Regions from separate parts of the Paenibacillus sp. TC-CSREp1 genome, predicted to be linked through region 3. Evidence: riboswitches for the same ligand, from Rfam matches in the RefSeq annotation. Region 3 holds a riboswitch; each other region holds the start of a gene.
What was found. Region 3 has a riboswitch for thiamine pyrophosphate ahead of thiM (hydroxyethylthiazole kinase). Riboswitches for the same ligand answer to the same signal wherever they lie in the genome.

Region 1 (8,171 bases), on a different contig from region 3:
CTGAGTAGGCTGGCTGCAGAATCGATGTCTCCAATTGAAGGTATCCGCCGAATTGTCGGTGAGGTCGTGAGGTTTACGATGACGGATCGCGAGATGAGTGACATTGTGCAGCTGGAAATTACACTTCGCACTCACCGGACCACAACCGTATTTCAGTACCTTGACCCGGTCTGGAATAAAGTGAAGGAATACCTGCAGCAAGGCAAAGATCAGGGATTGTTTCAAATTGAATCCGCTTCGTACGCCATGCTTCAGGTTATGGGAGCAGCGCTCGCACACAAGCGGGCCAAGCACTCGCGGTTTGGTTTTGATTATGAGGACATGAATACAGAAGAGCTTGCCGAACAGACGGTGGAGTTCGTACTTCGAGGATTGGGAGTGAGCAGCCATGAATGAAACGATTGAATTAATGATGAAACACCGCTCTGTGCGCAAATTCAAGCCGGACCCGGTTAGTGAAGAGCAGCTCGCTGCCATTGTTGCAGCGGGACAGATGGCATCCTCATCAAGCAATGTACAGGCGTATTCGGTTATTGCTGTAACGGATCAAGAGCGGAAGGCCAAACTGGCCGAGCTTGCAGGAAATCAGGCGTATATCAATGAATGTCCGGTGTTTCTCGTATGGTGTGCTGACTTGTACCGTCTGCAGGATGCAGCGAAACGACACCTTCCCGAGAAGGAAACATATGCGGATTCAACCGAGAATTTCATGGTAGCTACGATTGATGCTGCACTGGCCTCCCAGAATGCCGCGCTTGCAGCGGAATCCCTTGGCTTTGGTATTGTATACATCGGTGGACTTCGCACCCGTATTGAAGAAGTGGCTGAGCTGCTCGAATTGCCAGATGGCGTATACCCTGTATATGGCATGTGCATCGGAGTTGCGGATCAGGAGACGGGCATTCGTCCACGGCTGCCGCTCAAGGCCGTACTCCATCATAACCGCTACCAGCCTGAGCAGAGCTTGCAAGGGGTTCAGGAGTACGATGTTATAACGACGGAATACTTGAAGGAGCGGACGAACGGGGAACGCACAACCCCATGGTCTGAATTGATGGCAAAGCGTCTGACCGAACCGGCACGTATGCAAGTAAGAGCATTTCTGGTGCGCAGAGGTTTCCTGAAGCGGTAATGCGAGGTTGTCTTCAAGATGAAAAATAGCCAGTCGGTCATGACTGAACGGTATCCCCTTCGTTCGTTGGATTCTGCCAACGTATAACTTAGGTGAGAGAGTTCAGAATGAGGTAGACTGGCTCTTTGCTTTGATGTACGATAGCGCTACAATCACTGTATAAGTTGAACTATTCGTTTACACGTTAACGGAGAGGACAGAAAAAAACTGAAAAAGCGAAGCGGTCGCCTGAAAGCTTTCTGCAAGAAAGCTGCATCGGAAGCATACGCTTATCACCGGATTTTCTTTTGCTATTCCGGCAGACGGTAGAAGCGTTTCGTATTCCGGTAAAACAGACGTGCTGCTCGCTCGGTGCCCATCCCCGTAATCTCACTCCAGGCCTGAATCACCTGACGAGTCATGACGGGATGTGTCATACGTCCCTGAAACGGTCCTTCAAAGGGCCATGGCCCATCCGTCTCTGCCATCACTTGCTCCGCAGGATACTGCCGCGCCAGCTCGCGAATCTCGGTTTCATACTGAATATCCGGTGTGAAGGAGATGAAATATCCGTTGTTTGCCATGCGCCGGATGGTCTGCTTGGCTCCTTTGAACCAGTGGAAGTGTGCTCGCGTAAACTGATGTTTTTCGAGCAGATCGCAGGCTATCTCTGCATCCTCATACACAGCATGCAGAACAATCGGTTTATTGTGCCTTTTGGCTAACAGAATGAACTGCTCCAGCAGATCTACATAACCACTCTGATCAAAGTCTAGGCCTGCTCGGCGGGCTTCTTCACGATTATAATAGGGCAAGCCGACCTCTCCAATGGCTGCAGCATGTTCAATGTGCTCTTCGATCCAGCGAAAGAGCTGCTCTTGTTGGTTTGCGGATGGCAGCGGCTGCTCGGGATGATATCCGAAGGCTGGAAAAATGGAACGTGCATACTGCTTGGCAAGCTCCAGGTTCGCCTGAGCAGAAGCTAAATCCATAGAAACGGCGATCACGGCTTCAACCTGATGATTCGGCAAGCTGAGTAGCAGCTCAATTCGTTCCTCTGGAGTATACTTATCCAAATGAATATGAGCGTCGATTAACGGTGCGAATGCTTGAGAGTGCATGAGGGAATCCTCCTTGTATCGGTTTACATAGTATATAACGCCAATTCCCATCACATGGATCACCTAATGGAGGAAAAATTAACTAAAAAACCCGCGCTATCCAAATATCAAGATAGGCGGGCTTTCTGCTGTTCTTCTTTCATCCACTGGGCAATTTGCCGTTTGCGTTCGAGAAAAGCAGGGTCCTCGGTTATCTCCTCTCGTCTTGGACGTTCAAAAGGAACCTGAACCTCGTGCAGCACAGCTGCTGGCCGATTGGATAACACATACACCCGATCCGCCAGCAGCAGCGCCTCCTCGATATTATGCGTGATGAACAGCACCGAGCGGCGGTTCTGTTCCCAGATATCCAGCAGCCAGCGCTGCATGTCGCTTCGGGTCAGGGCATCGAGCGCACTGAATGGTTCATCCAGCAGCATCAGCTCCTGCGGGCTGAGCAATGCACGCAGGAAAGCCACACGCTGCTGCATCCCGCCTGACAGCTGATGAGGATATGCCCGCTCGAATCCGGCAAGACCAACGCTGCCTAGCCACTGCCTGGCCTCGGCGAGAGCCTCGGGGCGCTGAGCCGGTAGAGCATTGGAGGCAGTGAAAGCTGCGGCAGAGGCTACCTCGCCCGCGAGCAGCACATTGTCCTCAATCGTCCGCCAAGGGAAGAGGGCAGGCTGCTGCGGCATATAACTGATATGCCCGCGCTGCCCCGTAACCGGCTTGCCGTTCATCCGCACCTCGCCCGCCTGCGGATTCAACAAACCGCCAATGATGTGGAACAAGGTGCTTTTACCGCAGCCGGACGGGCCAACGATGGCGACAAATTCCCCCTTCTCCACCGTGAGGGACAGCCCGTTTAGCACGGGCAGCTTACGCCGCCGTTCCTTGAAAGATACATGCACATCCACGATATCCAGCGCAGGCGGAACAGATGCAACTGCCGAATTAGACGTGCGTGCAGTATCGGTTGGACCAGCAACCTGAGTGGCGACAGAAGCAAGGCGAGCATCATGCGTATTGGATATGCCTGCTCCAGTCAACGCTGTGTGACCGTGTTTGGTCGCTTCTATGCCTGTATCTGGTTTGTCCTGTAGCTGTTTCATTTGGTGATCACATCCTAAGTACAGACTCGTGGTACAGGTTTAACGTTTTTGCGGACGCCAGCGTACAAGTAGCTTTTCCAGCAAGGCAATGAGCAGGAACAGCAGCAGGCTGAGCGCCACAATAATCATGATCGCTACAAAGAGACGATCTGTACGGTACGCTGACTTTTGCAGCATCATATAATAGCCGATGCCTTTGTCTGCACCGATCCATTCGGCAATGATTGCACCCATCACGCTGTAAGTGGCGGCAATTTTGATGCCGGAAAATACCGATGGCAGGGCATGAGGAAGCTCCAGCTTCCAGAAGATATGATGGCGCTTCGCGCCAGCCATACGCATGTAGTTCATCATCGCAGCATCGGTGCGTGTGAGTCCGTCCATAGCGGCGACCGCTACCGGGAAAAAGCAGACCAGAATAATCGTAATCAGCTTGGGTAGCAGGCCAAAGCCAAACCAGATCAGCAGAAGCGGTGCCAGCGCGATGGTCGGAATATTTTGACTAAGAATAAGTAAAGGATACAAGGCTGATTTGAGAAAAGGAATGAGATGCAGCACCATCGCAATGACCAGGCCAACGGCTGTTCCGGCCGCAAAGCCGATCAGGGTTAATTGGATCGTTGCAGAGGCATGCATGCCGAGACGATCGGCCTGTGAAGCTGCTTCACGAGCGATGTCGGACGGCGCAGGCAGCATCCATTTCTCAATATGGAACAGGGAAACCGCCCCTTGCCATATCGCAATAAAGAGAATAACCGCCACAAGTGGCGGCCATACACTTTTGAAATAGGCAGACATTAGCGGTATTTCTCCGTCAGCATATCCATGCTGAACCCGTCTGGACTGTGTGCGATTTTGATCTGGGAGATGATGCTTGGACTGCCGGCTTCCACAAGCACCTCATGCATTTTGCGGACCACTTCCAGTAGTTCCTCAAGTTCGCCCTCCATCGTGGTGTCGAGTGCATTAACCTGATATTTCAAGCCGGACTGCTGAATCACTTCAATCGCGCGGTCTACATAAGGGTATGAATTCTCGCCGTTTGGCGTTTTCGGTATCACTTGAATGCTGAGTAACGTGCTTGCCATGAGAGATCAAGACTCCTTTCGGGTGTGGGGGGGATAAGTAGAATAGTGATTGTACACATTGCCACTCCGAGTGCAGTCCCCTCTACGATCGCTGTTATCCCCAGATTTTTTTGATTCCCTTTTCAAAGGGAAAAATCCGGTGATAAAGGCGACCGCTTCGCTTCTTCTGAGGGGTCTGTACTCTCCGTTCTTGTGTACAAAAAATCAACTTATCCATTGTGTTTAGCAAATAAATCAAGAGAAAGCGCAAGCTTCCGATGTAGCTTTCTTACAGAAAAAGCTATAGGCGATCGCTTCGCTTCTACACTTTACGTTTCTGTGTAAATATCAAATTACGTTTTTACATAAAGTGATAATATTACCTAAGGTAATATTATTAATAGCGATTTTTACTGCGGTAAAAATTCGTTTGTATACGCCTTGGATACGTCAATTTCTTTATCCAGAAGCTTCTTGCTAAACATCCAGTCGGTGTAGTTCTTCCACACTTCTTCCTTCTGCTCGCCCCAGCGAGGTGCGTCGTCCTTGTATTTCGGGCTGAGCCATTTCTGGCTTGCCAGCACCAATTCCTTATCCAGATCAGGTACAGCCTTGATCAGAATGTTCGCAGCCTCTTCAGGATGGTCAATCGCATACTGATACCCTTCGGAAGTGGCTTTCAAGAAAGCTTTCACCAATTCAGGGTCCTTCTGAATCGTCTGCTCGTTAGTCACAAGCACAGGTGTGTAATAGTCCAGCGCTTTGGCGTAATCTTTTACATATAACATGTCGATGGGTTCACCGCGGAGTTCTGCTTCGATCCCGGTCCAGGCATAGAAAATCCAGGCAAAATCAATATCCCGTTTGACCGCTGTGAAAAAGTCCGCGTCGCCCATATTAATATTTTTGACTTTGGATACGTCAGCACCTTCGCCCTCCATAATGGATTGCATCACAGCCTCCTCAACCGGCGAGCCCCAACCGCCATACGTTTTGCCTTCGAAATCCTTCGGCGATTTAATCTTGCGATCCACTGGAGCGGCAAAACCGGATGTATTATGCTGAATCACTGCCGCAATCGATACGAGAGGTACGTCCTGTGTGCGCGCCTGAGTCACACTCTCCTGGTAACTGACACCAAACGGTACTTCGTTAGAAGCGACCATTGTATCTGCACCGCCAGCTCCTGGCTGCACAATCTCGACATTCAGACCTGCTGCTTTATAGAATCCCTGATCTACGGCTGCATACAGACCGGTATGATTGGTATTTGGGGTCCAGTCGAGCACAACCTTTATATCTTTCAGTGCCGCGCTGCTGCCTTCACTTTTGCTGTCTGTGCTGGCACCTCCGTTCTGATCGGCCGGTGCGGCTTCTTTACCGCCACATGCTGCAACGGTCACCAATAGTACACACATGAATAACATTCCCAACATTTTACGCCAGTTCATTCGATTCTCTCTCCTTCGTTCTGTCCGGCCGGGTGGCACGGGGTACTCCTTGGCTTCATATCCAATCCCTTTGCATAAATCGGCTGATTTATACCTCGCGGGTTATCCAGATGACGACATTTTTCTGTTTCTGCTTGTCAAAAGAAAACAAAAAAAGCGCCCCCGTAATCCGGGACGCGTGCAGGTTTGAGAGAAGGGCGTTCAGCTTATAGCTGTGCCTCTTGCAATATACTCCGATTCCTACGCTGGCATGATCCAGATCAGGTCTAAGGGTTAGTATCTTGATGGGATACACTCTCAGCCGGCCAATTCCGACTCCCCTGGGAAACTATGAAGTTACGGGCATTACTAGGTGTAATTATAGGCCAGTGACGAGTATGTGTCTAGGGTGGGTCTTGAAAACCGCTGGAGATGCATCTTTTGCCGCCTTTTCAACCCTTGCTGCGTCACTTTCCCTTGATGTGTCCCGGCACGCCTGAGGTAAACGTTCAGTTTGGAAGGGGGATTCAGCGAAGTGGGCTTCATTCCGTGTTTTCAGATATACTCTATTCGCCAAACGTTCACATAATGTTCACTTATGAGAGGGGAGTGCAATTGTCTATAATGATCCAAGTTACAGAAAGGATGAGTGTAATGCCAGTAAGCAAGAAAGAACAAGTTATTTTTGGAATCATGATGTGTACAGGAATGGTTCTCGTGATGATGACCTTTAATCTGTGGCACACGGGAATGTTAGACCAGATGTCTATGATGCAGATCCTGCTTCAATTCGTGATCTGCTTTATTATCGCATTTTTGGTGGAATCCTTCATTGTTGGTCCTGTTGCGAAAAAAATTGCCTTTTCCCTGCCATTTGCCAAGTCAGGTAAAGTAAAAGGCATCATTACCATGTCATTGTTTATGGTCATTGGTATGGTTCTGATCATGTCTCTGTATGGCATTGTGACTGCCTATATTGCCGATCAATTAAATGGTGTATCTGTATTTGGGGCGTATTTGCATACCATAGCACGTAACTTTAGTCTGGCTCTGCCACTGCAGCTGCTTATTTTAGGACCGCTCGTGCGATATTTGTTCAGCAGATTGTTCAAGGGCGGGAAAACAGCTGTATCTGCTTGAATCCATCGTTGAATAGAGCGGTTATCTCTCAGGAGAAGAGTGGTTTATCAGTATTTCCTGGGCAATTTATATTGACCCTTCTCTTTTGAAAATCAGATTAATTTTTGTTTTTGGGGCGAATGACTCAGGAAGTTCTGATATAAGCAATCCAATAAAATAGGCCAATCAAAATTACAGCACTAACGATTGTGGTCAGGATGCCACTAGCCCATATACTGCGTTTAGCTTGTTGGACGAGTTCATCTGCTCTTTGGTTGGCAGCCTCGGCCTCTGATGAAATCAGGTTGTTTGGATTCATGTTCATCGAGAAACAGCTCCATTCTATAACATATACTCTATTGTATAGAGGAATATTTTGAATTCAGACCTTTTACCGTTGATCTCCTCCTGAAGGCAAACAATTGTTGGATGGAAAATTAGTCATTTAATCACTTTATACGATTATAGCTGTATCTGATTTAACAATGCAAAGCTGCGTAAGAGGAGCCTGTGTTAACAGGGATCAACGAGCATAAGAACTCATTTTTCTGGTTTTTACTAAAAATCGGGCTTGAGAGATTGCAATTTTAATCTGTCTTCGTATATACTGGTAAACACAATTACAGATCGGATCATGCCGTTGAAGAGAATCCAACTCGGAGGCGTTTTCGCCAGGGAGCGAATTGAAACTTTCCCAAGTTAACCGGAACCGCCCGTTATCGCGGACCAAGAGGCTGAATCAGAAGAATTTGAATGATTCGGCAAGTTGGGTGGCACCGCGAGCAGAGCGCTCCTCGTCCCAAGGGATGAGGGCGCTCTTTGTATTTTTTTAACCAAAGGAGACGGTGACCATGTTAGATATGAAGTGGGTTCGGGCACATGCAGAAGAGGTTCAGGCGGCAGCTGACGGAAAAAAAATCAAAGTGGATATTGCGGTGTTAATCCAGCGGGATAATGAACGCAAAGCACTGCTGCAGCAAACAGAGGAAGGGCGGCGTCTGCGTAATACATTGTCGGCAGAGATCGGGAAGCTGATGCAGACGGGAGAGCGGGAGCAAGCAGAGACGATGCGGGCACAGGTGAAACAGCTTAATGATGAGCTGGAGCAGAAAGAGGCAGAGCTGGCGTTGATTCAGGAGGAGGTAACCAGACTGCAATGGCTGGTGCCGAATGTGGTATCACCGGATACACCTGCAGGTCTGTCGGACGAAGATAATGTGGAGCTGCGG
Region 2 (8,171 bases), on a different contig from region 3:
TACAACTGGCAAACAACAGCTATTTATTTTACTTAAAATCAAGCAGACATCCTGATGCTAAAGTCATGCTTTAGTATGGATTTAATTAAATGTGTTCCTATCTTTATCGTATGTTCCGATATAGTTAAAGTCAATTGATTAGCGCCATTTGTTACGCAATTGTTATATAGTTCTTTAGTTGTATAGATAACATTTCCATAGTGTGAAATTTACAGGAGATTAAGGTGCAAGAGAGATATGTGAAATGGCATGGTATTTTCAAGTTTTCGCCAGCTTCATCACTCTTTTCGGTTTACAGATGAGACCGTTTCTCATATAATTTATGTAACCAAGTTTCATGTGATGAAACATGAGGAGGGCATCATGCCATGGAAGACCGTAAGTTAACCGTCCGGGCTGTAGAACGGGCGCTGGATATATTACTATGTTTTACCACACGCAGTGATCTTGGACTCACCGAAATTGCCAGCCAGATCGGTTTGCACAAAAGCACGGTGCATCGCTTGATGGCTACGCTGGAGGATAAGGGCTTTGTCATTCGTGATGCGGCCACGGAGAAGTACCGACTGGGCATTCGCATCTGGGAGCTGTCTGCCCATATGTCACGCAGTGATGATCCTGCGATTCTATTGTTACCTGCAATGGAGAGGCTTCGCGATCGTTTGGGTGAAACGGTGAGTCTCTACCTCCGAGACGGCAGCGAGCGGATTCGGATTCAGGCGGTACAGAGTGATCAGGCCATTCGCCGGGTTGCGCCTGTAGGGGCCAGATTGCCGCTTTCCGTAGGAGCTTCCAGTAAAGTGCTGATGGCATTTGCCACGGAAGAGGACCGCGAAGAGCTGATGAACGGCCCGGAATGGCCCGTATTTATCGACCCGGCCGTGTATCTTTCGCAGATGGAAGACATCCGGGAGAGCGGGTATGCAACGAGCTATGAAGAGCGTGAGCCTGGAGCGGCTGCGGTGTCCGTACCGATTATGGATCGCAGGGGCAGCATTGCGGCAGCGCTTTCTGTGTCTGGCCCGGTCAGCAGGCTCTCACAGGAGACACTGCATGAGTATGCACCCGTGCTGAAGGAAGCGGCAGCGCAGATGGGACTTATGCTGTCGTAAATTCGTTGTCGTACTTTTTTGGAGTGAAATTGGCTCCAATATTTGTTCCAATAGAATTTGTGTTAAAGGGCTTTTGCTCCTGTTCCATCTGAACATACAAATTCTCTGGAATATAAAGGTTGTATTTCTAACCAGATTAAGCTACTCTGTAATGGACGGCCCGGCGGGGCCAGTTGAGCATCATCGTTGTAGTTGAACAGCGGCGTGTATGCCGTAATATGTTTACGTTACTGGGGGAGTCCGAATTGTCCGGACTGAGACGGGATCGCACGAGATTCCGGACCCTTTGCACCTGATCTGGATCATACCAGCGTAGGGAAGTAATCGGCCTTTTGACCACAAACACTATAGACGTTAACCAGGCGCAGATGCTGTTTTTGCAGCGAGATGCCTATGTTTACGTTTATAGTGATGGACATGAGTCGGTTCCCTCGGAACCGGCTTTTTTATATACAGCGGCAAGTTGAGCTTCGTATGTTGAGCGTCCGCCTTCGTGATATCCTTGATCTGATCGCAGATTGTGAGGCAGGGGTTAGACGACAGGGTGGAGCAACGAACAACAAAAGCGATGGAATAACCTGAACTCATCGTGAAGCCAATCCTGAATTCGACGCTGCCTGTACATAATAAGGTGTCTCCTGGATCAATGCGGCTGTGTGCGCAGGGTCATTCCTGTTGTGCTTCTGTGCTCTGGATGTTCTGGACAGGTGGGTGAGCCATGCAAAGCTGACACATTCGTGTACAAACGACACGGAGCCAAAATCACGGAGGAGGAGACAGGAGACATGAATACAGGTAACGAAACGGGGAAGCAGATCGGAACAGAGGAATTGGGGCGCGATGGTCATCCGGTGGAAAAGAAATCCGGAGCGGCGGAAGGGGTTCAGCCCTTCCCCGGCAGCCGCAAAGTATACATTCAGGGCTCACGGCCGGACATTGCTGTACCGGAGCGTGAAATTGCCCTTCATGACACGAATACTCCCCAAGGGGTGGAGCATAATGAGCCGCTGCGTGTCTACGATACAAGCGGCCCGATGACCGATCCCGAATTCCAGATGGATATTCGGAAAGGGCTGCCAGCGCTCCGGAATCACTGGATTATGGAGCGCGGTGATGTAGAAGCATATGAAGGCCGGGCGGTGAAGCCCGAGGATAACGGCTTGAAGCCTGGTGGACGAAGAGCCGGGGCGGAGGAGTACCCCGGATTCCGGGGGCAGCCGCTGCGCGCTCAGGCTGGGCGCTGCGTTACACAGATGCATTATGCGCGGCAGGGCATCATTACGCCAGAGATGGAATACGCCGCGATTCGTGAAGGCGTAGAGCCTGAATTTGTACGGCAGGAGCTGGCAAGCGGGCGGGCGATTCTACCATCCAACATCAATCACCCGGAGAGTGAGCCGATGCTGATTGGTCGCCATTTTCACGTTAAAATCAATGCGAATATCGGCAACTCGGCTGTATCCTCCTCCATCGAGGAGGAGGTAGAGAAGATGACCTGGGCGGTGCGCTGGGGCTCGGATACGGTGATGGACCTCTCCACAGGCAAGGACATTCATACGACCCGGGAATGGATTATCCGCAACTCTCCCGTGCCGATTGGTACGGTGCCGCTCTATCAGGCGCTGGAGAAGGTGAACGGAGAGGCTGAGGCTCTAACATGGGAGCTGTACCGGGATACACTGATCGAGCAGGCGGAGCAGGGCGTGGATTATTTTACGATTCATGCCGGCGTGCTGCTGCGTTATATTCCGATGACTGCGAAGCGGATGACAGGCATCGTGTCACGGGGCGGGTCGATTATGGCAGCGTGGTGTCTGGCGCATCATCAAGAGAACTTTTTGTACACCCATTTTGAGGAAATCTGCGAGATTATGAAAAGGTATGACGTGGCCTTCTCTCTGGGGGATGGACTGCGTCCAGGCAGTATCTACGATGCCAATGACGAGGCACAGATGGCGGAGCTGGCAACGCTCGGTGAATTAACGCAGATTGCATGGAAGCATGATGTGCAGGTGATGATCGAAGGGCCGGGGCATGTGCCGATGCACAAGATCAAGGAAAACGTCGATTTGCAGATGGAAATCTGTCAGGAAGCACCGTTCTATACCCTCGGCCCGCTGACCACTGACATTGCGCCCGGCTACGATCACATTACGTCTGCCATCGGAGCGGCGATGATTGGCTGGTTCGGTACGTCCATGCTCTGCTACGTAACACCTAAGGAGCATCTGGGGCTTCCCAACAAGGACGATGTGCGTGAAGGGGTTATCGCTTATAAAATAGCCGCACATGCCGCGGATTTGGCCAAAGGCCACCCACGCGCCCAGCGTCGGGATGATGCGCTGTCAAAGGCGCGTTTCGAGTTCCGCTGGCGGGATCAGTTTAATCTGTCACTGGACCCGGAACGGGCCCTGTCCTATCACGACGAGACGCTGCCCGCAGAAGGGGCGAAGGAGGCACATTTCTGCTCCATGTGCGGGCCGAAGTTCTGCAGCATGCGCATCACGCAGGACATCCGTGCCTTTGCCGCAGACCGTGGCTTGAGCGAAGAGCAGGCTGTAGCCGCCGGAATGCAGGCGAAAGCCGAGGAGTACCGGACGCGATCATAGGTGAAAAGGTAGCCGTAGTATCCTGTGGTATCGTAGCAGTAGCAGTAGCAGTAGAAGTGGAAGTAGAAGTAAAAGTGGAAGGAAGGCAGTTCCAGTAAATAAAAATGACCCGGAATTAGGCCTGTAGGCTTGAGTCCGGGTCACTTTTATACCGATGCAGGTTTAAATCTCGTCTCCCAATTCTAACGAATCCTACAAACCTTATTTGGCCGTTTTTGCCTCTGTTAAATTTCTAACGAATCACAGCGACGTTATTACACCCAAAATCGCTGCAAAACGAGAAATATACACCTGAAAACCTGAAATAGCGCTTCTAGGAATCGTTACATTTCCAACGGGGCTAAAAAGCACCAAATAGCGTCATCTGGAATCGTTAGCGGTACCTTTACTGACCTACTCCGTCCTCACCGGTCAAGCACCCACCAACTACTTCAGCTACTGACCCACCACGTCCACCGATCAAGCGTCCACCAATTACTTCAGCTACTAACCTACTACGTTCACCGCTCAAGCGTCCACCAATTACTTCAGCTACTAGCCTACTACGTTCACCGATCAATCGCTCACGAATTACTTCAGCTACTGACCTACCATGTCCACCGATCAACGGCCCAACAACTACTTCAGCTACTAGCCTACTACGTTCACCGCTCAAGCGTCCACCAATTACTTCAGCTACTAGCCTACTACGTTCACCGCTCAATCGCTCACGAATTACTTCAGCTACTGACCTACTATGTCCACCGATCAACGGCCCACCAATTACTTCAGCTACTAGCCTACTATGTCCATCGATCAATCGCCAACCAATTACTTCGGATACTAACCTACTACGTTCCTACCTATCAACTACCAACCGTTAACTCCCGTTTCAACTACCTGTCAAACACCTTTCCAACCTACCTGCTGCTCTATTTGCTCGTCCATCAACTCTATTCAACAGCAGTTCATCCTGCCGACACTCCAGCGATTTAGTCATAATATCCTTTAGTATAAACGGCTACTGTGGAGAAGCAGAGATGTTTCATCTCGTCCTGCTGGTTTTCGGCAGGCATCTCCTGAAACCAGGGCTCCTGCATATCCGCTCGGGTCATTGGCACGGGACGCCATAAAATCAGGCCGATCTCATCGAACTGGAAACTGCATCCAAGCTCGGGGTCCTCGCGGTCATAGGGGGCAATCTTGTCCAATTGCGGAATAAGCGTATCGGCTTCAGTGCCCAGCAGATCCAGCTCACCCAGTATACACTTGAACTCGTCACTTTCATAAAACTCAATAAATTGCGCTTTGCCTTGAGCATCATACTCCACTTTGGGATCAAAGGTGAAGGCGTCTGTCTGTTCAACTTCCTTCTGTGTCATGCCAAGCCGGATATCCCCGATGGATTGACCAGGTTCTACAGCGAGATGTTTCATGATTTCATTCCTCCAAAATTTAAAGTGTACATGTATGTAGCTGTGGTGATTCATGTAAAGACGAACCGCATAGGCAGGTTAAGTCAATTATGGGTGTATGGAGCACGTCATGCGGTGTAAAGGTTACTGATGGTGCATAGAGCACGCCATGCGTTGTAAAGGTTACTTATGGGTACATGGAGCTCCGGTGTGCTATGTGGGTTAACTAAGAGTACTGGAAGCACCATATATGCACCATAAACAAGTTACTTTTGAACAATCGACTGACAACGTTAGCTAATTCCAGTTGTTTAGTGCAACGGTGTAGCAACGTAGATGTTTGTGTGTACGAGGGGAACAGGTGTGGTACACATGACAAATGACAACGTGACCAACGCGTTACATAGTCACTTATACCCTCTGTTTAATGCCGATATCTCGCTCCAGGCTCCGGCCTAACGAGGATAGTGGTGTATAGATGGTCACACCTGCACTCAGGGATGCCTGCTCGGCGGCAGGGGCCATGGAGAGCTGGGCGGCTACCAGGCAGGTGTCCTTGCGTTCAAGGGCAAGCTGGTGCAATGCTTCTTCCAAAGCCGCAAGATAGCCGTCCTGATCCCCCCGCATGACCATATCAAACAGGCCTGGAAGCAGCACGGATTCAAGCTCGGGCTTGTCTTCTTCTGCTCCATGCCGATCCAGATGTTCACGATACCGGGCCATTGTCGGCTCAACTGTCGCAGGATTCGTAAACGTCAGCAAATATCGTTTCGGCTGCCTTCTCATCATGGCGAGAAGTGAATCATCAATGCCCGTTACCGGAATCGGCAACGGTTGCATTTGTTCCAGTACAACTGCAAACAAGGTGCACGTTATAAGAATGGCATCGGCATGACAACGGCTCATCCATTGCAGTGTCTGGTTTACTTTTTCCCGAACAAGAGTGCTGTTGAAATCCTCATCATGCTTGAGTCGATCAAGACCCGGGTCCACATAGTGAACCAGTTCGACAGAATAAGAAGCCAGCGCTTGCTCGATCAGTCTGATGTTGGAGTGGTGTGCGTGGAAACAGGCAATTGTGGTCATAGGCCATCCCCTTTATGTGGAGGTGACGATAAGGCGCGTCGAGATCACACAATGAATGAGTCACAGGTAAACACAGCCACGCCTGAAATGTCACTTTTACCGTAGTATAGGGAGTGGGGGAACAGATGTAAAGCGTTATCTCATATTCATGGATACGTTCTTTTTCGCCATTTTTTGCTGTAAAATTTCATGGAAGGATAGGCCTTGAGTGTTCTCATTTTCCTTCTTCGGAGCAGCGGTCGCCGTGTTGCGTGGATATTGGTGGTGATACGGGATCATTTGCTGAATAGGCATGCGGATCATCTTGGTTCCTCCTTACATGCATGATGAACATGCATCATTGTATTGGTTTAATTCATTTGTTTATGTTGAGTTGTATATTTCATATGTATTTGAGAAGTGAGTAGTGTCATTTCAAAATAAAATATATTCACCTTAGTTCACGCATAGGTACATATGACTTGTTACATGAAAGAGCGGGAATGGACACCCAATTCCGACTCGGATGTAGTGATTTTACCCGGTATTCGCAGGATGTAAACGGTTTTAAGGGAATTCAGGAATAAAGAACCTGATATGAGAGAGCGAAGATGGGAGCAGGGAAACAGGTGTTATGCGAATGGTCCTAATTTTAAGGAAGTCAATGGTGCTTGCTTTTAAGGCATATGTCCAAGTAACTAGGTATGGTATATGCTAACTAACTTGGTACTATGGTCGGGGTACACTGCTCGAAAAATGTAAAAAAACTGCCAAGACCTCTTGGCAGCTGTTGTTCCTTCTCTTAACGTCTTTAATTCTTTAATTCTGTTATTCGCTTTGATGGTTTCCCGCGTTTCTGTTTGATCTCTCCAAGCTGAACCAAGTGTTATCTGCGTTCTTTGACCGCGATATATACATCCACCTGCATATTCCCCGGGTCCAGGCTGCGTTCATCGTAATATTCAAAATCTCCCGTAAACGTGCGATCACTTTGATGTTCCCAGGCCCAGACCGCGCCCCATAATTCACTGACCACCTCAACCATCTGCCCGGTTCTCGATGTAAACACCGCATAAGTCGCGGGAGGCAGCAGTACCTCATCAAAGCCTTCAGGCAGCGAGTCTTCCGCACCGATCTCATGTCCGACCAAGATGGTATATTCACCGGCAATACCGTCTGTGTAATCGGAGTAACAGCCATAACGTGCAGCCTCGGGAGCCGGAATATGTTCTGAGGCAAAGTAACGTGCCCAAAGCGCACCGATGCTGCCTTCGCCGCTCATCTCAATTGCGTTGGTCGTACGTGCTGACAGTCCGGCAAGTCTTTTGCCAGGCAGGGTTACATAGCGAACAGGCTCTCTGGAGAACGTGGCATTGTTTGCTGCATCAGCCGCATCTGACGAAGATGCCGGGGCGTCTGGACCTGTTTTATCTGTAGGGGTTATGCTTCCTGCAGACTGCCAGCGTTTCAGATAAGGCAGCTGGTTGCGCAGCATCGAGCGGGCGGATTCTTCATCCATGCCTTCCTGCTTGAGAATAGTGGTGCACATCTCAACCATGCCCTCAAGTGACATACCTGGCTGCTCAAACTTGCCATCCTTGTAACAATAAATGCAGTATTCACGGGTCGGGCTTCCATTCATCTCCGTACCGAATTGTTCGGCACTGGTGAGCGGCATTCCACAGCTTTGACATACCGTAACGTTCATCATTCATTCCTCCTCGGGTTTAGGTACAGCTTCAATCTGATCATAGTTGAAGTATACGGGGAGGAACTGGACAGCTGTCTGTCAGGTTTGAACAGAGGGTTTATAATTTTGCACGATTTGCTCTGCAATGCGGCAGACGTTATCCCGAATATGCAGAGGCTCCAGCACCTCCACGTCTGCGCCAAAGCCTAGAATAAAGCCATACAGCCAGTTATCTTCCGGGAAAGCAACCTGACTGATATAATACCCGTTCCCGTCAGGCAGCACATTTTCAATGCCAAAC
Region 3 (8,171 bases):
CAAGGAACTTGATACTTACTATAATTCTAGATTTATTATTCATGCAATCTCTAAAAATGAGCTAGTTCAAAAATATAGAGTTCCTAGCACACCATATTGTTATAAGAGAGATAACAGCAATCGAGTCATCAGTTCAATGGAGTTTGACGATTTAAATTCATTTATGAAGATACTAATTGGTGATCATATCATCTGACTTAGCGGGGAGTTCTAAGAGGCTTTTTTGCATCCTTAGAACCCGCTTTTCATTTTTAATAATCATTTAAGGGAGTGACGCTTTTCATGGAGTCAAAAAAACGAAACAAACGTAAAAAAATTAACAAAACAAAGTGGGCTGTAATATCACTTACAACACTTCTTCTTCTTTGTGGTTTTGGTTACTTGTTTAGAAAAGAATTATCTGTTTTTGCTTTTAATGCAGTGTTGAAAAAAGAGGTTAAGACAACATTAAATAAATCATATAAACCAGTCGGATATGAGGTCAAAAGTCCCAAAATAGAGTTAAGTGAGCCCTTCTCCTTACTTCTCCTTGGTATAGACCAACGTGAAGGAGAACCTAGTAGATCAGACACTATTATTTATTCTGTAATTCGACCGAAAGATGATAAAATATTATTGATCTCCATTCCTAGGGATTCCTATACCGATATTATAGGGAGAGGGGTTACATCAAAGATAAATTCTGCATATGCACATGGTGGAGCAAAAATGAGCATCGATACAGTCGAAAATCTTTTAAAAAACAAAGTGAATTACTATGCTGCAATAAATTTTAACGGACTGAAAGATATTGTTGATGCCATAGGTGGAGTAAAACTTCCGATAACTGAGGTTATTGAAAATAAAAATCCAATTCATGAAAAGTTAAGGGTAGAGCCAAATAAGCCAATCTATTATGGTGCGGACGCTTTGAGCTATGTTCGCTATCGTGAAGATTCTGATTTTAAGCGTACCGAACGCCAGCGAATTTTTATCAGTTCCTTAATGGATAAAGCATTAGAAATGAAAAATATATCCAAAATTCCAGAATTAATTGATATTGCGGGTTCCAATTTCACCACAAATATGGATTCTGAATTTATTCTGAATTTAGCAGAAACAGTTTACTTGAAGAATTCTGCTCCGAAATTTGAAAATTACATGTTACAGGGTAATGGCAAAATAAGAGGCACTACATGGTATTATGATCTTGATCCAGAAGACTTGGAGTATGCTCAAAAGCTTATTACTAGCTGGCTCAGCAGTAGCTCCAATGAGGGAAATCTGCTGCATCCTAAAAATATGGACTAACATTATCAATGAATATGAAAAAAACTAGTAGTGTATGTATATCCTACTAGTTTTTTTTCATTAGCAACACTGTGAATAGTGACTATCTGCCCAAAAGCAGTCAGTTTCACCCGTTTTGTTGTTTCTACATCTGTAATATTCATGTCTGTACCAAGTATATTCCACAACCGGTAAGGTACTACACACTTGATTAAGATTGCATGAATATTGATCGTTACATTTACTAGTGTAAGTCCATCCTGATGGACATCCTGCCATATTATCACCTCCTATGTAATATGAATTATATATCGATTTCATGAAAATTAACATAAATTGAACATAAAGGGAATCTAAATGTTAGGGACAAACCTCTTAGCATTTAATAACACCCCTCAGTTTAAGTATATCAACCATTATAACAATATATATATTTCCTCTTTTTTTACATTACCAGATGCTACCTGATTGACATCAGCTAGGTATAAAATGAACTCTTAGACCAATTTGTAAGGCATCACCGAATAAGTGTCCGTTCAAAAGCTCAAAGAAGAAGATAGTCAAAAAAAGGATAAAGCAGCATCTCCTCTGCTTCATCCTGTTTTTGACATGTTGTTTACTAGCGATATATCAATAATAAAAAGTTCAAGCCTGCTGAAGCAAATCAGCTAAAGCACCTATGCCATTACATTTGTTTTGATCATTACGCCAAGTGCAGTTTAATACTGTGTGTTTCCTGACTGGCTCGTTTTACCCGAAGCAAAGCCCTTGAATAAGGTTGGTACTTTGGAATAGCGGGTGTTCGTGATCTTCCCTTGAGATACACTGCTGTCCGTACGCATAATCGCATCTTTAACATTAGAAATGTTGGAGTTGTCCAGCGTCATGTTAACCGCAAAGGTCGTACCTCCATTTTGCCGTACCAGCTTGCCAATATCATCCGCTCGGAAATTTTTGATGTTAATGGTGCCTGCCGCATTGATCTGGAACACTTTATCATAGGCTTTATATGCTGCACCGCCAGTGATATTTACGGTCCCTGAAGATTTTAATGTCAATGCATCCTCGCCTACATCCTCCCATACAACGTTGGAAATATTACAGCTGCCGTAACAATGCACACCGTCCGCTGCAGGTGCACCAAGAATAACGTTTTTCAACGTAGCTCCTGCTTCCAGCCGGAATACAGGTTTCTGATTTTCCGCTTGAGAACCGTCACCCAATGTAGAGGGATTCGCTACAAACGTTTTTCCCTGCCCATCATAAGTCGTGCCCTTTGGTACCACGATGGTTGAATTGACGACGGTCGGTGCAGCCGCAACAGGCATTACACCAAATACAGAAGCAACGAGACCGGCAGACAACAAGAGCGTTAACATTTTTTTCATCATCAACATCCTCCCTTGATTTGAGTATTTCGTTGAACAAGCCGCTGGCTTGTCTACAGGAACCTTTTTGAGGTAAACGGCACACCCCCTGTTCGGAACCTGATTCAATCCTACAAAAAAAGGAGGATTACAGGAATAATCCCTGGATTAGATTTACCAATTCCGGTAGTAATACAGATGTGGTCTCAGCTTTCTACAATTCGCATTTATTAATATGTACCGATATTAACTAGCAGTATGCTGCTTTTACCCCTTGTTCATGAGCGCAAAATAACAGAAAAGACCCTATTGGCTGCTTACAGACAATAGGGTCTCATCTCTCAAATCGGTCAAAATCCGAAGGGCATAGAGTCATCCAGCCTCAAGCACCCGTGCCAAACCGCTGGCGATATCCACACTTGCGGCACAGTTCCTCCACAGCCTCCCGTTTCGAAAAGCCGTATACCAGATTGTTGGCCCGCTCCCCATCAACGATCTCGGAGAAAGACTGCTCATGAATATTGCCAAGGTTAATAACACCTTCACCATCAAGGCAGCATGGAACAACCGTTCCATCCACCAGCACCGCAGCCTGACTGCGCAGCGCATGGCAAAAGCCTTTTCCGTCATCTTCCGGTGCATCCAGACTTGGCCATTGGAATTCGTGGTCCTGATTCAGATATACATTCGGTGCAATTTTGACACCGCTGCCCGGAACGACCTTTTCCTCAATACGGAAGTCCAGATTGAATTCACGCTCCAGCACCTCAAGCGTTTCCCGATTTCGATTCATCTGGGCATTCGTAAAGTTATCCTGTGTGAGATTCCACAGCCGGAACGAAATAATAACATTATGCTTCACAGCTTCACGAGCGAAAGTCAAAATATTGCGCAAATAACCATCACGATCCGTTGATCCCTCATGTCCGTCAAAGCTGTGCAGGGAGAAATTCATCTGTCTCAATGCAGGTTTGCCCAGCAGTTTATGCTGTGTCTTTGGCAGGAGTGTACCATTGGTTGTAATGTTAACCTTGAATCCCTTCGCATGAGCGGAATCCAGGAGCAGGTCGATTTTGGGATGCAGCAAAGGCTCGCCTTTGACATGCAGGTAAATATGTTTGGTGTGCGGTTTGATCTGATCCAATATATGATTAAACACTTCAGGGTCAATAAAGCCTTTGGCTCTTTTCGTTTGTGGACAAAAGCTGCATGCCAGATTACAGATGCTTGTGATCTCGATATATACTTTCTTGAACGTTTTCAACTCAGGGTCCCCATTCTGCCGGGAGGAAAGTGAAACAGTTCCTGCCCTCATTCTTTATGCGGCCATATGGGCCAATCCCCATTATATCGGGTTAACGAGCGAAGGTAAATCGGTAAACCGCAGCGTTGCCAAAACAAGCGTCAAGTCTCATGCCCTCTTTACATTCTGGACGCATGTGATATATGCTTGGATCATAACTGCATATTTTGCACATCACACTGGGGGAGCCTTACGGCTGAGACGAATATATCATTCGGACCCTTTGAACCTGATCTGGATCATACCAGCGGAGGGAAGTGGAGCAGCTCTTGTGGATAAAGGATTCTCCATTGATTTGGCAGAGTCCATGCTGGTAAAACCTCTATAGCTTCGCTCATTTCCTCTGGAAATGAGTGGGGCTTTTTTTGTTTTCTCATCGCATGGGCATGGACGGGAATTCGTTAAAGACTTGCTCTCGCCGCGTATGAACCTTAAAAACGGTAGATAAATTGCCGGAGCTAATGATCAAAATGGAGCTGCTTTTGGCTTTGAACGAAGTTCAAAGTAAGGGAAGCGATAGCTCGAACACAAGCTGTACAAAAAAGCTGTTACAGAGGCCGTTGCGATCGGGAGGATAACAGCCAGATGAGTGTACAACTTTCCCTTGTATGACCTTAGAAAATCTGGGTACAAAACGGATGTTCATCGGGATTCATGTGTGAATAAGCCGTATTGCAAGTTCTTCGATGTAATGGTCTGGATGTAAATACCAGCTTGTCTCACCATGCAATTCATTTTAGATCAAGGAGGTAATGACGTTGTCTTATCTTGAGCGTGTACGTGCACTTAATCCTTTGGTTCATAACATTACAAATCTGGTGGTAGCCCCTTTCACTGCCAATGGCCTGCTTGCCCTTGGAGCCTCTCCGTTCATGGCCTATGCTCACGAAGAAGTTGCTGACGTTGCAAGTATCGCTGGCGCAGTTGTGCTGAACATCGGTACATTAGATGAAAAGGTAGTTCAAGCCATTCGGCTGGCAGGACAGTCCGCTAATGCGCATCATGTACCCGTTGTGCTTGATCCTGTCGGTGCCGGGGCAACTGCATATCGCACGGAGACGGTGCAGCAGCTTGTTCGTGACCTTCGGCTTACTGTATTGCGCGGGAACGTTGCCGAGGTTGCTCATGTCATAGGTGTACCCTGGAGTATTAAAGGTGTGGATGCCGGGGAAGGTGAAGAAGACCGGATCAGCATCGCGGAACGGGCTGCACAGCAGCTTGCATGTATTGTTGTTATTACGGGTCAGTACGATATCGTTACGGATGGGTATCAGACGTTTCTCATCAGCAACGGACATGTACTGCTTACGAAGGTCACCGGCGCGGGATGCCTTCTCAGCTCGGTCGTTGGCGCTTTTGCAGCAGTTGCCCGGCCGGGAGATGATTTACTGAACAGCATTGTCGAGGCTGTTGCTTTTTACGGTGTTGCAGCCGAACAAGCTGCCGCCCTTACAGCTCAGCAGGGTCCAGGCAGCTTCCAGATGGAGTTGTTAAACCAGCTTGCGAAGGTGACACCCGAGTTCGTATCAGAACATTCACAGATCCGTCAGATCCGCGGAGGTGCAAGATGAATATAACCCAGGCTTTGACAATAGCAGGTGCCGATAACGGCGGTGGTGCAGGTATCCAGGCAGATCTCAAAACCTTTCAGGAGCTTGGAGTATACGGAATGACGGTGATCACAGCCATTGCGGCACAGAACACAACAGGTGTCCAAGGTGTATTCCCCATCAGTTATGCCGGCATAGCCCAGCAGCTTGATTCGACGGGAGCAGACTTTGAACCACATGCAGTCAAAACCGGCATGCTGTACAGTGCCGAGATTATTCGTCTCGTTGCAAGCAAATGGCGGCAATACGGCTGGTCCAATCTGGTTATTGATCCGGTAATGGTAGCCAAAGGCGGAGCGCCGCTGCTCCAGCAGGAGGCCGTACAAGCTCTCATTGAGGAGCTTTTGCCTCATGCCTTGATTACCACGCCCAATATTCCCGAAGCGGAGCTGCTCACAGGCATGAGCATTAACAGTCTGAGCGAACGTGAAGAAGCCGCAAAGCGATTAGTGCAGATGGGCACAGCATATGCCTTGATCAAAGGGGGACATGATGCGGGAAGCGGCATGATTGTGGATGTTTTGTATGACGGGCAGTCTTTTCATTATCTGGAGAATGCTCGGGTAGACACACGGCATACCCATGGTACAGGCTGCACGTTCTCTGCTGCCATTACGGCCGAACTGGCCAAGGGTTCGACTGTTGTGGCTGCCGTTACAACCGCGCGAGCGTTTATCCAGGCAGCCATCGAAGATGAGCTGGGAATCGGGGCCGGGCACGGACCAACGAATCACTTTGCGTACCAGCGCAGACAGCGGGGTGAGCGCTAATGCGGGTATGGGATGCAGAGACGGTGCGCCGCGCGCTGCGGCTGTATTTGGTAATGGGCAGCATCAATACGACGCGTGACCCGGTGGAGGTGCTGCGCCAGGCGATTACTGGCGGCATTACGATGTTCCAGTTCCGCGAGAAGGGAACTGGAGCATTGGCAGGCGAAGCCCGCACAGCGCTTGCGCTGCGGCTTCGCGAGGTGTGCAGCCAGCACGGGATACCGTTCATCGTGAACGATGATATGGAGCTGGCTGTGCAGGTGGAGGCCGACGGCGTGCATGTCGGCCAAGGCGATGCGGACGCGGCGCTGGTGCGCGCCCGCATTGGCGAAGGGCGGATGCTTGGCGTATCCGCCCACTCCGCCCTTGAAGCCCGCCGTGCCGTGCAGGCGGGCGCAAGCTATCTTGGCGTCGGGCCGATGTACCCGACGCGCTCCAAAGCGGATGCCCACGCTGTGCTGGGCCCCGCCGGGGTTGCGGAACTGCGCGCCGCAGGCATCGCAGTTCCGGTGGTTGGTATCGGCGGCATTGCGCCCGATACCGCGGCCGCCGTGATGGCGGCTGGAGCCGACGGCGTAGCCGTCATCTCCGCCATCGCGGGTGCGGCCGATGTGCGCGCAGCGGCTACACAGCTCGCTGCGATCACGCTTGGGGAGCAGGCATAGCCGCGCTCCCCACACACCCACAAACCAGGATGCAGCCGTGCGGTGCTGCATCCTTAACCTTTCAGTACCAGCCATCTAAACGATGAATCTTTTACTGTTCTTGTACTTCATATATAATCACTCTCAAATACATCATGTATAATTCCCTCTCAAGCACCTCATATATAATCCCCTCATCGACAGCTCACCTCCGAAAAATACATGTTGACTCTCACGCAACGTGACACTGTACAATTCATGTTGTAAGGAGGTCTTACTCATGGCCATGAAGGTTAAGGAAGTCTCTGAACTGGCTTCCATCAGTGTGCGCACACTGCATCACTATGACGAGATCGGGCTGCTTGTCCCGGACGAGATTACCGCTGCCGGATATCGCATGTATTCCGACGCCAATCTGGAACGGTTGCAGCAGATTTTATTTTTCAAAGAGCTGGGCTTCTCCCTGAAAGAAATTAAAAATATTATAGATGACCCGACCTTCAGCGCGGAGGAAGCACTGCATATGCACAAGCTCATTCTGCTCGAAAAACGTCAGCGTCTGGACCAGATGATTGCAACCATTGATAAAACCGTATTACACCTGAGAGGAGAAATTAAGATGACTGCCAAAGAGCAATTCCACGGCTTCGATTTCAGCCATAACCCTTACGAAAAAGAAGCGCGCGAACGCTGGGGAGATCAGGCCGTGAATGAGGCCAACCAGAAATTACAGCAGCAACCTGCGAACAAACAGAAAGAACTGGCTAAACAAATGAACGATATTTTTGCACGCTTGGCAGCACTTCGCCACACAGCGCCTGATTCCGCAGCAGCACAGGCCGAGATCAAGCAATGGTATATGTATTTGAATCAGATTGGAAACTACACTCCAGCTGCCTTCAAAGGACTTGGGCAAATGTATGTAGAGGATGAACGCTTCACTCGAAATATGGATCAGTTTGGCGAGGGACTGGCACAGTTTATGTGCCAAGCGATGGCCATATTTGCCGACCGCAACGAATAGCTTCCAAGGACATACTGCACTCCTGCTCCATACTCTAGGAGGTAAACCTGCTGCGATCATACATGCAGTTTCATCTTCCCATTCAGAACAATGCCCTCACATCAAAAAAGGACGTACGCCCCTGGCGTAACGTCCTAATCCTTTTAGAAGCTAAACGTATTACGGCCGCAATGTGATCCCTACG
Region 4 (8,171 bases), on a different contig from region 3:
ACAAGGTGTCTCCCCGGGCAAAAACGTATACGTAATCCCGTAGCTGCCGACACAGCCCCCGTAAATCCATGGAATCTGATGCTTCTGAGCCATATCATTAATGAGTAACCTTGTATCAAAATTATCGGTTGCATCCATAATCAGATCGGCCTCCGGGATGAGCTCTTCCAGTTCGTCTACGCGTACATCCATCACCTTGGCTTCAATGTGAACGGTCGAGTTAATCGCAGTTAAACGTTTGACTGCCGCCATGGCTTTGGGCATGCGTTCTATTGCATCCTGCTCAACATAGAGCTGCTGCCGCTGCAGGTTGCTCCATTCCACATAGTCCCGATCGACAATAGTTATCTGTCCAACACCAGAGCGAACCAGCGTTTCGGCAATACCTGTTCCAAGTGCGCCTGCTCCAATAATTAATACCTTGCTGTCCTTTAATTTGGCCTGACCCTCTGGGCCGAGAGGAGCATATCGCTCCTGTCTGGAATAACGATCGCCCTGCTCCGCTTGGTATAACTGTTCTGTCATGTATGAACCATTCCTTCCGCCGGACTGCTTGCTGCCGCATAACGCTTCACCGGGATCATGCCTGCCGTATACGCGAGCCTTCCTGCCTCCACCCCCAGCCGCATCGCTTTCGCCATGCTGACCGGATCAGCAGATCCGGATACCGCCGTGTTCAGGAGTACACCGTCTGCTCCCAGTTCCATGGCATAAGCAGCATCCTTGGGTGAGCGCAGACCTGCATCAACAATGACGGGCACAACGGCCTGCTCAATAATTATCTCCAGATTATATGGATTAATGATGCCTCGGCCCGCACCAATCGGAGAAGCACCCGGCATCACCGCATGAACTCCCAGCAGCTGCAGTCGTTTGGCTAAAATAACGTCGTCCGAAATGTAAGGCAGCACCGTGAAGCCTTTTTCCAGCAAAATGCTGCAAGCCTTGTACGTTTCAAGCGGATCGGGAAGCAGCGTTACTCCGTCTCCGATGACTTCAACTTTTATCATATCACAAAGTCCTGACGCCCGTGCAAGCTCCGCAATCCGCACCGCCTCTTCTGCAGTTGAGGCACCTGCCGTATTTGGCAGGAGTGTATATTTACTTAAATCCAGCGTGTCCAGAAAATGCTGCTTACCCGCCTCCTCCAGATTCAAACGGCGTACCGCAAAGGTCAATATCTCTGTACCCGAGGCATCCACAGCCTGGCTCTGAACTTGCAAATCCGTGAACTTGCCTGTTCCCAGCAGCAGTCTTGAATTAAATTCATATTTTCCGATATGAAGCATATCATCACTCTCCCAAATTTAAATGATTAACTATGCTGCGACCTATCTTAATTTAGCCCCCACCGACAAAATGAACAATTTCGATTCGATCGCCTTCTCTCAGCGCTGTTGTTTCATGATGATCCTTTGTCAAAATGTTACGATTCAGCTCTACAACAACCGTTTTCACTTGCAGGTTAAAGGATTGCAGCAATTTGTCCACCCGATTCAAATCATCATCAATTTCCATCTTCTGTCCGTTCACGATAATGTTCAACGCACAACTTCCTTTCTGTTCAATCGATTAGGCGATAAGGCTTCAATCCCAATATCCTCAGCACTTTTGCCCTCCAGCATGTCTGCAATCCAGCGTCCGGTTACCGCACTGAGCAATATTCCGTTGCGGTAATGCCCATAGGCAGTAAACAAACCAGGCATGTTTTCGCATTCTCCTATATACGGAAGACCATCCGGAGTCGAAGGTCTTACACCTGCCCACGCCCGCAAGAAATGAGCTTCTTTGATGCCAGGAACCCAGCTGCTTGCGCTACTAAGCAATCGTTGCACACTATAGGCTGATACGCTGTGATCTTTTTTCCCGGGCCAGCTCGTAGCCCCGATCCACACCTCTCCATTCGCTTTTGGAACGATGTAGACATCCTCCGCATAAAGCGTGCGATCCGGTTTGTAAGCTGTTTGGTCCGCCGGAAATTGAATCGCAGCTACCTCGCCTTTGACCGGAGTTGAAGGCAGGTTGATACCAGCCTGCTGCAGCAGCGTTTCACCATTCAAGCCAGCGGCTATAATTACGTGTTTACAGGTAACATTTCCCTTCGGGGTAGCAATCCCTTGTACACCAAATTGATTCACTATTAATTGAATATCCTTGACGCCTTCCCATATCCGGGCGCCCATCCTGTGTGCTGACCTCACATAAGCTCTGGTCAACGACACGGGCAGAATTTCACTCTCCAATGATCGGTAATAAGCACCATACGTATCCCGATTAAGCCAGCCTGCTTCTCGCTGCACCGTATTTCTATCCCACCAAAGCTGTTCCGTCAGTGGCAAGACTCTTCGATTTTCCTTATAACGACTTATTTCACTGTATGATCTGAACGGTGTGATGAATCCGCTCTGCCTCAACCCGAGTTCCATGCCCGATAGAGCAGACAATTGATCCTTTTGACTGTGCAGCAATGCTCTGCTTTCAAGAGCAGCCTGAGCAATAACAGGATGAGCAAAATCCTCACTATCCGCAGCCAGCATTCCCGCAGCTGCACAGGAGCTTCCGCTGGCAATCTCGTTTTGCTCGATCAGAAGCACTTCATGTCCTCTTCGTGTCAATTCATAGGCAATAGCACAGCCTATAACGCCTCCGCCAACAATAATGGTTTCTGCATGCTGCATGCCGGATGATACAGATCGCGGGATATTGGCAGTTTCATATGAAGTATCGGATTCATATGTTTCATCCGAGGCATAGCATGCATTCCATCTGGATTGATCATCAGAACCTTGATCCCGTGTGACGGTTCCTCGCTTTTGCATGTGCTCATCTCCTTGATTTTGAAACATTCATATTACTCTTTCTGCAGCCTGTTTTATAAGACGGATCGCATGAGCTGGGTCCTCATGCTGAAATACACTCGAGATCACAGCAGCGCCACGAGCTCCCGCTAACCGCACCGCCTGGATGTTGGATGCCTGGATACCACCAATGGCAATCACAGGAATGTCAACGCCTGAGCATACTTCAGCCAGCACCTCCAACCCCCTGGGCGTTAAGTCAGGCTTGCTTCGGCTTGTATACACATGCCCGAAGAACAGGTAATCTGCACCGTAATCCGCTGCCACACGTGCCTCATTTAAGGAGTGCACCGATACTCCCAAGCGCATCCGTTCCCCCTTATTCACAGCATTTATGCTCACATCCGCCTTCGTCAGCATCTGCTGACTCCAGTGTGCACCCCGGCAAAATTCGCTGGGCACAAACGGATTGGCCCCGTTGATGACTATACGTGAGGATGGAACCCCTGACTCTGTCATGTGGCTGGCCCAGATGAAATGCTGCTGCAGCGAGAGCTGTTTTTCCCGGATATGAATGTAATCCACCCAAGGCCATATCTGCTTGACAACATTCAGTACCGTGGTTCGCTCACCCTTATTGGTAGACACAACATGCAGTTCAAAGGAAGAGTCATCTTGGCAGCATGTCGGGCTGCATGTGTCCATTTGCATTGGAGAGTTAGCGATCAGCGGTTTATTCTTTTCATTACTTTCTGCCGCAAGTTCTGTTTTGTTCACGTTGTCCTTCCTCTCATCGGTTCAGCATAAAGTACGGAAATGGCATAACACAAAAAAGCCACTCCCGTAGGAGTGGCTGCGTATAAACAAAGGTCCAGTTAAATAACGAGCGTGCAGCTAATACCTGTTAAACAGTTAAGTCCATAACCGTTCGGCGGTAACTCATGCCTGCATCACTGTATAGTAAGGTTCCTGTTCGTTCATAAAAGGATCACTTACTGTCATTATGCTGAAACGCGCCACTTCCCTACGCTGGTATGATCCAGATCAGGTGCAAAGGGTCCGGAATCGCATTCTTCCATCTCAGCCGCATCGTGCGGCCCCCCTAGTGTTCATATGAAGTTGAAGTTGTAGCCTATATTACCACAGTCGGATTTTTTTGTCATCGTGCTTTTTCAGACCATTCTTCCACATTCCACGTTTTGGTGACCCAGCCTTCGTAAAAATCAGGTTCATGGGATACAAGCAAAACGGTTCCTTTGTATTCCTTCAACGCACGCTGAAGCTCGGCCTTCGCAGTAACATCCAGATGGTTCGTTGGCTCATCAAACAGCACCCAATTGCTTTCACGCATTAGCAGCTTGCACAAACGAACCTTAGCCTGCTCCCCACCGCTCAGCATGTTCAAAGGACGTGTAATATGTTCATTTTTGAGGCCGCAGCGGGCCAGATGTCCACGCACTTCATTTTGAGTCAGATGAGAAAACTCATTCCACACATCGTCAATCGGCGTGATATTTGCAGCACGTACTTCCTGCTCGAAGTATGCCGTCTCCAGATAATCTCCGAGAAAGGTTTTACCGCTAATGGGCGGGATTTTACCCAGAATTGTCTTGAGCAGTGTTGATTTGCCGACACCGTTACAGCCCACAATAGCAATCTTCTCTCCGCGTTCGATGGTCATCGTCATCTTTGGCAGGAGCGGATACGTGTAACCAATTTCAAAATCAACACCTTCAAACACGGTTTTGCTGCTTGCACGGGCATCCTTGAATTTAAAAGTTGGTTTTGCCGCTTCGTCCGGACGATCAATCCGCTCAATTTTGCCAAGCTGCTTTTCCCGGCTTTTTGCGCGTCCCGAGGTGGATGCACGAGCTTTATTCCGCTGAATAAAGTCCTCCTGCTTTTTAATATATTCCTGCTGCTTTTCATAAGCGTCAATATGCTGCGCCTTCTGCATATCCGCCATCTCCAGAAACTTCTCATAATTGGCAGCGTAGCGTGTGAGCTTGGCAAATTCCAGATGATAAATCACATTCACAACTTCATTCATAAATTCTGTATCATGTGATATCAACAGAAAGGCGTGCGGATAGTCTTTCAAATAACGCGTCAGCCATTCAATGTGCTCTACATCAAGATAGTTTGTCGGCTCATCCAATAATAAGGCAGTTGGCTTCTCCAGCAGCAGCTTTGCAAGCAACACCTTAGTGCGCTGTCCACCGCTCAGGGCAGCAACATCCCGATCAAGACCAATCGCATTTAACCCCAAACCGTTTGCCATTTCTTCCACTTTGACATCAATCAGATAAAAATCGCCCTGCTCCAGCTGCTCCTGAATTTCACCCATTTCCTCCAGCAGCTGCTCAAGTCTGTCCGGATCTGCATCGGCCATCTGATCGGTGATCTGCATCAGCTCCTTTTCCAGCTCAAGCAGTGGCAGAAAAGCATCCTACAGTACATCACGAATCGTTTTGCCAGGGGTCAGCTTTGTATGCTGATCCAGATATCCATAACGGACTTTAGGCGTCCATTCCACTTTACCGCTGTCTTTCAGCAGTTTACCCGTGAGGATATTCATAAGGGTTGATTTACCTGCACCATTGGCCCCGACCAGGCCGACGCGCTCTCCGGCAAGCAGACGAAAAGAAACATTTTTAAATAATGTACGGTCTCCAAAATTGTGACTGACATTCTCTACAGACAATAAACTCATAAGATGAGGCTGCTCCTATCTATTTACATGACTTTAGTTAATTTTTGAACCTTTATTTTAGCACAGGTTCTGTCTTTTCTGAAAGTAATGAAAATTGAGCAGAGCAATTATATTCAAAATAACCTTGAGCCGATGCCTGCCTCGATGTCGTAAACACCTCTTGAGCACGAAAGCCAGGATTGCAGGTGGCAGGATAATGATATTTAATACCTGTTGCGGGATCGAGCCCGCCAACAACTGCTGTTCTTTTGACCAGTCTGCCCCCGCCGATCGCAAAATTGTTTATTTTCTGATCCCCCACGGCGATTCCCTGCATAAAAGCGATAATACCGATGTCATTGATCGAATTGTACCAATCTTCCTGCGAAATCAGCGGCATCGTGAATACATAGGACACACCATTTTTTCTTGCAAACTCATTATGCCGATTAATGACCTCTGCAAGCTCGTCCTGAACAAGAGTCACGATTCGACTACGCCGTACCTGTTCAAATACAGTTGAATCCTGAAGCAGTCCGATCGTGCTGCTGTCAGCCAGTTCTTGCTGAAAGCCCTCGATCCATTTACCAGTACCAGCATCATATGCATACACATATCGATCAAGTGTAAAATTAATGCTGTTCCCATCCGAATCTGTATATGTATAAGGCCTTTTGGGGCTCCACACCTGTCTGAAGGACTGCTGCATATCCCCGGTCATCTCGTTTTCTTTGGCAAAAATATAATAACCGTCATAATCCAGTACAACGATGGCTGGAATGTAATCAAACATATGCTGAATAGCCCGCATATCATCCTGAATTCCCATATTTAGAGCCATCGTTTGTGTAAAGGTGGACAATGCCAGCTCCTTATCCGCTCTGACAAACTTGGCAGAATCATAAGCCGCCTCCGCATGCGGTTTCTCGTTCTGATGCATAACTGCACCTGCATCCATTACTGCGGTTTGAAGCGCTTTTTGGTAACGGGTTGCAAGCAGATTCGCCTTTTGTGCATCATCCGTATGAAGTGTGAGCATGTAAAAGAACGGGAAGAAAATCAATACAAACACGATGCCAAGCTCAGTAATCTTCATTCAGCACCATGCCTCCATGTGCAGTAAAAATCGCGGCCGCCTGCGCCGTACCACCTTGAAGCCATTCCCGAATAAGCATAGAAGGTGTACGATTGGTGCTTTTAAGGCTTACAGAGAAAAAATCCCCCACGCTTAGCGTATATCTGCGCCCAGGATCATCCACTGTCAATGTGCCTGACACCGGAAAGAGGCGTTCCCGGATCTGGTAAAAATAATAGCCGTCATGAACGACCTCATAGGTCCCCGTAAAGCTGCTCTGATTCATAGGGTCCGTATAACGCGGTACATATTTTTTATGCAAATGCTCCATGGAGAGTTCATAATTGTTGCCCGTCTGCGCTAACTGCTCTTCAAACTCTGCCAGCATTCGAGGAGAAATATATCCTTTGGTCCGCACAGCATCAACGAAACGAGTGACACTCTGGGACGCAGTCATCCGTGCTATGTCATCCTGACGTTGAGCCGTCTCGGCTGCAGGATAAATATAAAGCAGCAGCACGGCCAGCAGTACGGCCAATAATTTGGACGCTGCATTAATCATTGCTTTCTACCTCCTTCCGAAAAGAAAGCTTTAACAGTTCTCCCGCGTCGCTACGGTTATACACAGGCAGGTAACTGCCTTCCAGTTCGACCGGAATTGTGGCTGACGAATCAGCAAGCGGATCAATGACATATTCATGACCATCTACCTCCACCTGGACCCCGGTGCCTGTCATTTGCCGCACAGTATGCAGCACTTCAGCTCCAGTGTAACGATTCAGCTGACTTGAATGCAGCGTCGTATGGATTCTGCCATCCATTGCTGTAACGCTTGCTGCTCTTTCATTCAGGGCACCCGTTAAGATAGCGATGTTCCGCTGCCCGTACAGGCAGGCTGCCACAAAAAGCACAACCGCCGTACAGAACAGCATCAGATGCTGTGTATTACGTGACATGTTATAACAGCTCCAGTCAAGACTGCTGGAAAATCAGCCCTCTCACAACGTTGGATCGGTCCTTGATGATAATAGCCTTGAACTTACCACTCGGATTAACATATTGATTGTCTTTTTCACTCATCGTCTGATTGATGCTGCCTACCTTCTCATCTGGTGCAAGGACAGAGCCATAGTCCGCGTTGTTAATGTCTTGAGAGATGTTGAGCTGATTGCCATACCATTGTCCACCTCTATTTTTCCCTGTAATCACTTGAATGCCGAACTGGTCTTTGTCCGCGTATTTACGCAGAGCGTTTGTCACCTGTGATCCGCTTATGGTTGTCCCGTCATATACCGTAAATGCAGCCTGGGACAGCTCTGTTTGAATATCTGCAAAATTATTTTGCGCTGTTTTGGTAGCCTCCTGCGCTGATATAAACAACAACACCACAATCGTAATCAAAGCGATGGTCAAAAAGATTCCTGCGGCTACCTTCAAGGCACTTGATGCATTATTCATAAATGAAATACCCTCCTCTAATTTATATTGGTTAATATCCCGTCTCCAACTGCTTCGCGAATCAGTTCTGTATGCTACAGCTTCTGAATTTGTTCATAGTACATGTTCATCTGCACAAAGCTCATACCAACCAGCGGAATGACCAGAT

Region 1: linked by a shared signal. The riboswitch ahead of ACQSGY_RS22235 (ABC transporter substrate-binding protein) and the one ahead of thiM (hydroxyethylthiazole kinase) in region 3 are both predicted to bind thiamine pyrophosphate.
Region 2: linked by a shared signal. The riboswitch ahead of thiC (phosphomethylpyrimidine synthase ThiC) and the one ahead of thiM (hydroxyethylthiazole kinase) in region 3 are both predicted to bind thiamine pyrophosphate.
Region 4: linked by a shared signal. The riboswitch ahead of ACQSGY_RS08195 (thiamine phosphate synthase) and the one ahead of thiM (hydroxyethylthiazole kinase) in region 3 are both predicted to bind thiamine pyrophosphate.

What each region holds. Positions count from the first base shown of each region.
Region 1 is NZ_JBNOKM010000015.1:78,717-86,887, reverse strand. It holds gene ACQSGY_RS22265 (TetR family transcriptional regulator) at 1-396, shown strand, start outside; gene nfsA (oxygen-insensitive NADPH nitroreductase) at 389-1,132, shown strand; gene ACQSGY_RS22255 (TatD family hydrolase) at 1,423-2,232, opposite strand; gene ACQSGY_RS22250 (ABC transporter ATP-binding protein) at 2,340-3,326, opposite strand; gene ACQSGY_RS22245 (ABC transporter permease) at 3,366-4,124, opposite strand; gene ACQSGY_RS22240 (MTH1187 family thiamine-binding protein) at 4,124-4,414, opposite strand; gene ACQSGY_RS22235 (ABC transporter substrate-binding protein) at 4,804-5,844, opposite strand; TPP riboswitch at 6,064-6,176, opposite strand; gene ACQSGY_RS22230 (hypothetical protein) at 6,478-6,963, shown strand; gene serS (serine--tRNA ligase) at 7,794-8,171, shown strand, end outside.
Region 2 is NZ_JBNOKM010000036.1:5,715-13,885, reverse strand. It holds gene ACQSGY_RS29720 (IclR family transcriptional regulator) at 369-1,112, shown strand; TPP riboswitch at 1,335-1,448, shown strand; gene thiC (phosphomethylpyrimidine synthase ThiC) at 1,898-3,721, shown strand; gene ACQSGY_RS29710 (hypothetical protein) at 4,693-5,136, opposite strand; gene ACQSGY_RS29705 (aspartate/glutamate racemase family protein) at 5,527-6,201, opposite strand; gene ACQSGY_RS29700 (hypothetical protein) at 6,337-6,504, opposite strand; gene ACQSGY_RS29695 (zinc ribbon domain-containing protein) at 7,067-7,891, opposite strand; gene ACQSGY_RS29690 (helix-turn-helix transcriptional regulator) at 7,970-8,171, opposite strand, start outside.
Region 3 is NZ_JBNOKM010000020.1:2,382-10,552, reverse strand. It holds gene ACQSGY_RS25290 (hypothetical protein) at 1-196, shown strand, start outside; gene ACQSGY_RS25285 (LCP family protein) at 283-1,290, shown strand; gene ACQSGY_RS25280 (pectate lyase) at 1,989-2,657, opposite strand; gene ACQSGY_RS25275 (radical SAM/SPASM domain-containing protein) at 3,019-3,900, opposite strand; TPP riboswitch at 4,111-4,212, shown strand; gene thiM (hydroxyethylthiazole kinase) at 4,692-5,510, shown strand; gene thiD (bifunctional hydroxymethylpyrimidine kinase/phosphomethylpyrimidine kinase) at 5,507-6,319, shown strand; gene thiE (thiamine phosphate synthase) at 6,319-6,984, shown strand; gene ACQSGY_RS25255 (MerR family transcriptional regulator) at 7,244-7,987, shown strand.
Region 4 is NZ_JBNOKM010000004.1:350,842-359,012, forward strand. It holds gene ACQSGY_RS08175 (ThiF family adenylyltransferase) at 1-525, opposite strand, end outside; gene ACQSGY_RS08180 (thiazole synthase) at 522-1,289, opposite strand; gene thiS (sulfur carrier protein ThiS) at 1,342-1,545, opposite strand; gene thiO (glycine oxidase ThiO) at 1,542-2,819, opposite strand; gene ACQSGY_RS08195 (thiamine phosphate synthase) at 2,847-3,575, opposite strand; TPP riboswitch at 3,803-3,912, opposite strand; partial or broken gene ACQSGY_RS08200 (ABC-F family ATP-binding cassette domain-containing protein) at 3,958-5,511, opposite strand; gene ACQSGY_RS08205 (hypothetical protein) at 5,564-6,586, opposite strand; gene ACQSGY_RS08210 (hypothetical protein) at 6,573-7,127, opposite strand; gene ACQSGY_RS08215 (hypothetical protein) at 7,120-7,521, opposite strand; gene ACQSGY_RS08220 (ABC transporter permease) at 7,538-8,023, opposite strand; gene ACQSGY_RS08225 (hypothetical protein) at 8,098-8,171, opposite strand, start outside.